Regions from separate parts of the Rhodococcus sp. X156 genome, predicted to be linked through region 3. Evidence: riboswitches for the same ligand, from Rfam matches in the RefSeq annotation. Region 3 holds a riboswitch; each other region holds the start of a gene.

Region 1 (2,251 bases), 340 kb from region 3:
CGACGACCTGCGGGTGCTGGTGATCGGCAACCCCGCCAACACCAACGCCCTCATCGCGATGAGCAACGCCCCGGACGTGCCGGACGAGCGGTTCACCGCGATGACCCGGCTGGACCACAACCGGGCCATCGCCCAGCTGGCCAAGAAGACCGGCGTCCCGGTGCTGGACATCGCCAAGATGTCCATCTGGGGCAACCACTCCGCCACCCAGTACCCCGACCTGTTCCACGCCGAGGTCGACGGCAAGATCGCCGCCGAGGTGGTCAACGACCAGCAGTGGCTGGAGAGCGACTTCCTGCCCACCGTGCAGAAGCGCGGCGCGGCCATCATCGAGGCCCGCGGGTCGTCCTCGGCCGCCTCGGCCGCCTCGGCCGGCATCGACCACGTGCACGACTGGGTGCACGGCACCCAGGTCGGCGACTGGGTGTCCATGGCGGTGCCCTCCGACGGCTCCTACGGCGTCCCGGAGGGGCTCATCTCGTCCTTCCCGGTGACCTGCTCGGGCGGGCGCTACGAGATCGTCCAGGGCCTGGAGATCGACGCCTTCTCCCGCGGCAAGATCGACGCCTCCGTCGCCGAGCTCACCGAGGAGCGCGACACCGTCCGCGAGCAGGGCCTGCTGGGCTGAGCCCCGCCCACCCCACACCTGTTACGCGCGAGACGACGGCTCCGCTAACATCTCTGCCAGGTCATGAGTGCCAGCGCGTAGCCCCGGCTTGCTGGACGGCAACCCTCCAACCGCGGTGGGGTGCCCCGGGTGATGACCGGGTCGATCGGAGCAACGTCCGGTCGTCAAGCGCGGGCCCGTCGCACGACTGGCCCCCCGTCTGTCGGAGGTCTCGCCATGTGTAGCGACTGTTGACCACCCAGGAGATCGCCCGCGGCCCGCTGGCCGCGCATCCCTTCCCCCACCGGGCGTGGACGACGCCCGCACCTTCTTGGAGCTGACTGACCCGATGAGCGACCCCACGACTTCCGATCCCGCTGCTTCCTGGAGCTTCGAGACCAAGCAGATCCACGCGGGCCAGGCCCCCGACCCCACCACCGGGGCCGTCGCGCTGCCGATCTACCAGACCACCGCCTACGCCTTCCGCGACACCGACCACGCGGCGGCGCTGTTCGCCCTGGCCGAGCCGGGCAACATCTACAGCCGCATCATGAACCCCACCAACGACGTGGTGGAGCAGCGGCTGGCCGCCCTCGAGGGCGGTGTGGCCGCGCTGCTCGTGGCCTCCGGCCAGGCCGCCACCACCTACGCGCTGCTCAACGTCGCCGAGTCCGGTGACCACGTGGTGGCCAGCCCGAGCCTCTACGGCGGCACCTACAACCTGTTCACCCAGACGCTGCCCAAGCTCGGCGTGCAGGTGTCCTTCGTCAGCGACCCGGACGACCTCGAGGAGTGGCGGGCCGCCATCCAGCCCAACACCAAGGCGTTCTTCGGCGAGACCATCGCCAACCCGCGCAACGACGTCCTCGACGTCCCCGGCGTGGCCGAGGTCGCCCACGCCGCGGGCATCCCGCTGATCGTGGACAACACCGTCGCCACCCCGTTCCTGATCCAGCCGCTGGCCCTGGGCGCCGACGTGGTGGTGCACTCGGCCACCAAGTACCTGGGCGGCACCGGCACCACCATCGCCGGCGCGGTCGTGGACGGCGGCACGTTCGACTGGACCAGCGGCCGCTTCCCCGGCTTCACCACCCCCGACCCCAGCTACAACGGCGTGGTCTTCGCCGACCTGGGCGCCCCGGCCTACGCGCTGAAGATGCGCGTGCAGCTGCTGCGCGACATGGGTGCAGCGCTGTCGCCGTTCAACGCCTGGCTGATCAACCAGGGCCTGCAGACGCTGAGCCTGCGCATGGAGCGGCACGTGGCCAACGCCCAGCAGGTGGCCGAGTTCCTCTCCGCCCGCGAGGACGTGGAGTCGGTGGCCTACGCCGGCCTGCCCAGCTCACCGTGGTTCGACCGTGCCCAGAAGCTGCTGCCCAAGGGTGCCGGCGCGGTGCTGGCCTTCGAGATCGCCGGTGGCGTGGAGGCGGGCAAGCGCTTCGTCAACGCGCTGCAGCTGCACAGCCACGTGGCCAACATCGGCGACGTCCGCTCGCTGGTCATCCACCCGGCCTCCACCACGCACGCCCAGCTCTCCCCGGAGGAGCAGCTCTCCGCAGGCGTCACGCCGGGCCTGGTGCGCCTGGCGGTCGGCATCGAAGGTATCGAGGACATCCTGGGTGACCTGCGGACCGGGTTCGAAGC
Region 2 (2,251 bases), 270 kb from region 3:
GGTCACCGCGGGAGCCGCCGGCGGGCGCACGGTCGTGGCGGTCACGGCTGGGCCGCCGTGACGTCGGCGTTGAACCGGTCGTCGAAGAAGTCGCGGACCTTCGGTGCGGACGGGATGAGCCTGACGGCGGCGAAGCGGTCGGCCAGCTCCTGCTGGCGGGCGATCACCCGGTCGTCGATGGGGATCGCCCGGCCCCGGGAGGTGTCGAAGGTGACGGTGGCCACCGAGGCCGGGAGGTTGGTCAGCTGGGAGTAGACCGGCACCCACTGGTCGGGGTGCGCCGCGGCCCAGGCGCGCGCCTTGACCAGCCGCACCAGGAAGTCCTTGATGGCCGCCTCCGTGGTGGGGTCGGCCAGTGCCGCGGTGGAGGCGACGGTGTAGGTGTAGCCGGTGGACAGCGTGGTGCCGTCGGCCACCACCTTCGCCCCGGCGCTGGCGATCGCCACCGCGTAGTAGGGGTTCCAGACCGCCCAGGCGTCCACCTGCCCGGCCGCGAACGCGCTCTGGGCGTCCGGCGGGGCGAGGTAGCGCACGGTGACGTCGTCCTGGGACAGCCCCGCCTGCTGCAGCAGCCCGATGAGCAGGCCGTGCGAGCTGGAACCCTTGGCCACCGCCACGCTCTTGCCCTTGAGGTCGGCGGCCGTGCGGATGCCGGTGCCGTCCCGGGTGAGCAGGAAGTCGTTGGCCTTGTCGCGCTCCTCCACCGAGACGATCCGTGCCTCGATGCCGGCCGCCTGCGCCAGCACCGGCGGGCTGTCGCCCACGCTGCCGAGGTCGATCGCCTTGGCGTTGAGTGCCTCCAGCAGCGGCGGTCCGGCGGTGAAGCTGGCCCACTCCACCTTGTACGGCAGCTCGTCGAGCTGGCCGGAGACCTTGAGCACCGACTGCACCGACTGCACCTGGTCGCCCACGTGCAGGGTCACCCCGGACAGGTCGATCGAGCCGTCGGCGGCGAGCACCGGGGCGGGTGGCTCGTCGGTGCTGCAGCCGACGAGGACGACGGACAGGACGGTGGTGGCCAGCACGGAGAGTGCTCGTCTTCGGGACAGGGGGAACGACATCGGAGGCCTTTCGGGCGCAGGAGGGCAGCGCCGGCCGCCACGGGGCGGGGCGCAGGAAGGGGTGCGGAGCAGGGGGGCGCGCTCAGCGGCGCAGGGCGATCAGCCGGGTCAGGCGGTGCCGGGCCGACAGCTGGCGCCGGCGGTGCGGCACAGGTCGACGTGCCGCCGGCGCGAGAAGGCGGGTCGGATCATGCTCGGGGTGGGCAGGGCCTGCACGGTTGCCTCCATCGGTCCTGGCAGTAGCACCCACTCCCGCGTGCTGCGGGGGGTTGCTGCGACGTCGACGAGCCAGGTCTCTCGGTCGCTCTGGATGGTGTGGCGCAAGGCTAGCGAGGGTGGGTGGCGGCAGACAACGAATCGGCTCAGCGTGAGCCGAACTCCAGGGTGGCGCAGCGCGCCTAGCCGGCAGCGACGGCGGGCTGCTCCACGGTGCGGGCCAGGATGCCCAGCGTCGCGCGCAGCCCGGCCTCCGGGATCACCGGGAAGACGCCCTTGTCGCGGAAGCGGTCGTCGATCTCGCTCCAGTCGTAGTAGGAGGTGACCAGGGTGCCGCCCTCGCGGGCCTGGAGCCGGTAGCCGTAGAGGTGCCGGATGGGCGGCTGGATGGTGCCGGAGATCGTCCACTCGATCAGCTCGTCGGGCACCAGGGCGGTGATGATCACCGTGACGTCGTACTTGCCCATGGGGAAGTCGTTGAGCGACTCCCGGTCCATGTGCACCAGGAACTCGTCGCCCACCGCACGCACCGCGTCGCCCTCGGCGGACTGCAGCATCCCGGAGCTGTCGATGCGCACGTGTCCCTGTGGGTCACACAGCAGCGCAAACACGTCCGCGGGGGACGCGGCCACCTGCCGCTGGACCTCGAAGCGCTCCGTCGTCATGGTGCCCACCCTGGCACGGCCGGGCGCTGGCCGCCGTGGGGAACCCGGGTCACAGGGCGGGGAAGGCCCGGTTGACCACCTCGCCCTGCTCGTAGACGTCGGCGGCGGGACCCAGGATCAGCGGGTCGGGCCGGCCCACCAGCTCGGCGTCCTTCTCGTCGTAGTCGAACAGGCTGAGCACGTGCCGCATGGCGGCCAGCCGGGCCCGCTTCTTGTCGTTGCTCTTCACCACCGTCCACGGCGCCCACTCGCTGTCGGTGTAGAAGAACATCGTCTCCTTGGCGTCGGTGTAGGCGTCCCACTTGTCGA
Region 3 (2,251 bases):
TGCAGCCCACTGACGTGGCGCGGCTGCTGCTCACCGTGGTGGTCGTCTGGCTCGGGCTGCTGGTGATCCGCTTCGCCTTCATCACCACCTCCGTGATGCTCATCCGGCTGCTCGACCGCCGCCCCTCGCAGCGGCTGCGACGCCGGACCTACCGCTCCCGGGTGGTCTCGGCGGTGGCCGGCTTCCGGGGGGCGGTGTCGCTGGCCATCGCGCTGTCGGTGCCGGTGACGATGAACGACGGACAACCGCTGGCGGCGCGCGAGGAGATCATCTTCGTCACCGCCGGCGTGGTGGTGCTGACGTTGCTGGTGCAGGGCCCGTTGCTGCCGGTGGTGGTCCGCTGGGCCCGGCTGCCCCAGGACGACGCCGGCGGCGAGCTGCGGCTGGCCGAGTACGCGATCGCCGCCACCGCCGTGGCCGCACTGCCCACCGTGATCGCCACGCACGGCGCCAGCGAGGCGGTGCGGGCGCGGCTGGCCCACGACTACCAGCACCAGCTGCACCAGGCCTCAGGCGAGCAGGACGGTGGGGCGCTCGACGGCGCCGAGGTTCTGCCCGGTGCTCATCAGCTGCCGCTCGAGCACGACGAGGAGTACACGCGGCTGCGCCTGGCGCTCATGGAGCACAAGCGCGAGGAGCTCAACCGGCTGCGCCACAGCGGCACCATCGACGACTCGGTGGCGCTGCGCGTGCAGACCCGCCTGGACATCGAGGAGCTGCGGCTGACCGGCATCGACCCGCTGGACTAGCGGTTGGCTCAGGCCCACCAGGGTGTGACCGCGACGCCGTCGAGCGTGGCGAGCTGCAGCTCGGTCGCGCCGGGATCGACCAGCGCCGACACCGGCTCGGTGGCGCCGGGTGGCTCCAGCAGGCACGGGGTGGGGCCGTCGCTGCTGCAGGGGAACCACAGCCCCGCACACTGCAGCACCGTGCCTGCGCGCACGATCTTCACCGCCGGCCCGTGCGCCCCCACGGCGGCGCGCAGCCGCCAGGGGTGGTGGTGCCACCACCGCAGCAGCGAGCCGTCGCGGCACTCGATGAGCACGTGGTCGCCGTCAAAGCCCACCACCGTCGCCCAGCGGCCACGCGAGCGGTACTGCCGCGCCATGATCCAGTGCGGCTGGTGTCCGCTGCGGTACGTCCGGCACGGTCCCACGCCTGGCAGCTCGACGTTGCGCATCGCCGTCATCTCCGATCCCATCCTTGGCCGCGCCGGGTGCGCGGCCCTGTTCTTCCTGCGGAAGCACCCCGGGGGAGAGGGTTGCTGGACAGCCAGCCGCAGGGCTTGGCGCTGTCGCTCGGGAACGGGCTGAACTGTACTGCCGAACGCCGACACAGTGCCGACTTACATGAGCAGCGGTGGGGGAGTGCCGCACACTTCCCACCGGCCTGAGCGGGGAATACCTGTTCTCCGTGCCGAGTTGTCCGCACCATGACCACCATCGGTTTCATCGGCAGCGGCAACATCGGCAGCAACCTCGCGCGACTGGCTCTCACGCGCGGCTACGACGTGGTGCTCAGCAACAGTCGCGGCCCGGAGACGCTGCAGGACCTGGTCGGCACCTTCGGCCCCGGGGCCTGCGCGGCCACCCCGGAGGAGGCCGCCGCGGCCAGCGACCTCGTGGTGGTCACCGTCCCGCTCAAGAGCTACCAGCAGGTGCCGGTGGAGCCGCTGCGCGGCAAGGTCGTCATCGACACCAACAACTACTACCCGCAGCGCGACGGGCAGATCGCCGAGCTGGACGACGAGTCCACCACCGTCTCCGAGCTGCTCCAGGCGCACCTGCCCGACTCGCAGGTGGTCAAGGCGTTCAACAACATCTACTTCGACTTCATCGGCACGCTGGCCCGCCCCGCCGGCAACCCCGGGCGCAGCGCGCTGGCCATCGCCGGCGACGACGCCGGGGCCAAGCAGACCGTCACCGAGCTGCTCGACCAGCTGGGCTACGACGCCCTGGACGCCGGCCCGCTCGCCGAGGGCTGGCGCTACCAGCGCGACACCCCCGCCTACGCCGCCTACTTCGACACCACGGCCGAGAGCCAGACACCCCGGGCGCGTCAGGCGACCGCCGGGCAGCTGCGCGAGCTGCTGGCCCAGGCGAAGCGCTACCGCGACATGTGAGCCCCAGCCAGCCGGGCTAGGAGGAGTCGGCGCTCTTGGTGGCGTCGTCGACGATCCGAGCGGCGATGATGTGCAGCTTCACGTTCTGCTCCTGGGACAGCCGCGAGATGAGGTCGAAGGCAGCCTTGG

The links. Region 3 has a riboswitch for S-adenosylmethionine ahead of ELX43_RS12065 (hypothetical protein). Riboswitches for the same ligand answer to the same signal wherever they lie in the genome.
Region 1: linked by a shared signal. The riboswitch ahead of ELX43_RS13675 (bifunctional o-acetylhomoserine/o-acetylserine sulfhydrylase) and the one ahead of ELX43_RS12065 (hypothetical protein) in region 3 are both predicted to bind S-adenosylmethionine.
Region 2: linked by a shared signal. The riboswitch ahead of ELX43_RS18300 (putative leader peptide) and the one ahead of ELX43_RS12065 (hypothetical protein) in region 3 are both predicted to bind S-adenosylmethionine.

The regions. Positions count from the first base shown of each region.
Region 1 is NZ_CP034766.1:2,882,896-2,885,146, forward strand. It holds gene ELX43_RS13670 (malate dehydrogenase) at 1-628, shown strand, start outside; SAM riboswitch class IV at 688-805, shown strand; gene ELX43_RS13675 (bifunctional o-acetylhomoserine/o-acetylserine sulfhydrylase) at 957-2,251, shown strand, end outside.
Region 2 is NZ_CP034766.1:2,813,495-2,815,745, reverse strand. It holds gene ELX43_RS13320 (ABC transporter substrate-binding protein) at 42-1,025, opposite strand; gene ELX43_RS18300 (putative leader peptide) at 1,170-1,289, opposite strand; SAM riboswitch class I at 1,283-1,378, opposite strand; gene ELX43_RS13315 (SRPBCC family protein) at 1,460-1,942, opposite strand; gene ppk2 (polyphosphate kinase 2) at 1,992-2,251, opposite strand, start outside.
Region 3 is NZ_CP034766.1:2,546,872-2,549,122, reverse strand. It holds gene ELX43_RS12070 (cation:proton antiporter) at 1-749, shown strand, start outside; gene ELX43_RS12065 (hypothetical protein) at 758-1,189, opposite strand; SAM riboswitch class IV at 1,195-1,306, opposite strand; gene ELX43_RS12060 (NADPH-dependent F420 reductase) at 1,433-2,122, shown strand; gene ELX43_RS12055 (GAF and ANTAR domain-containing protein) at 2,139-2,251, opposite strand, start outside.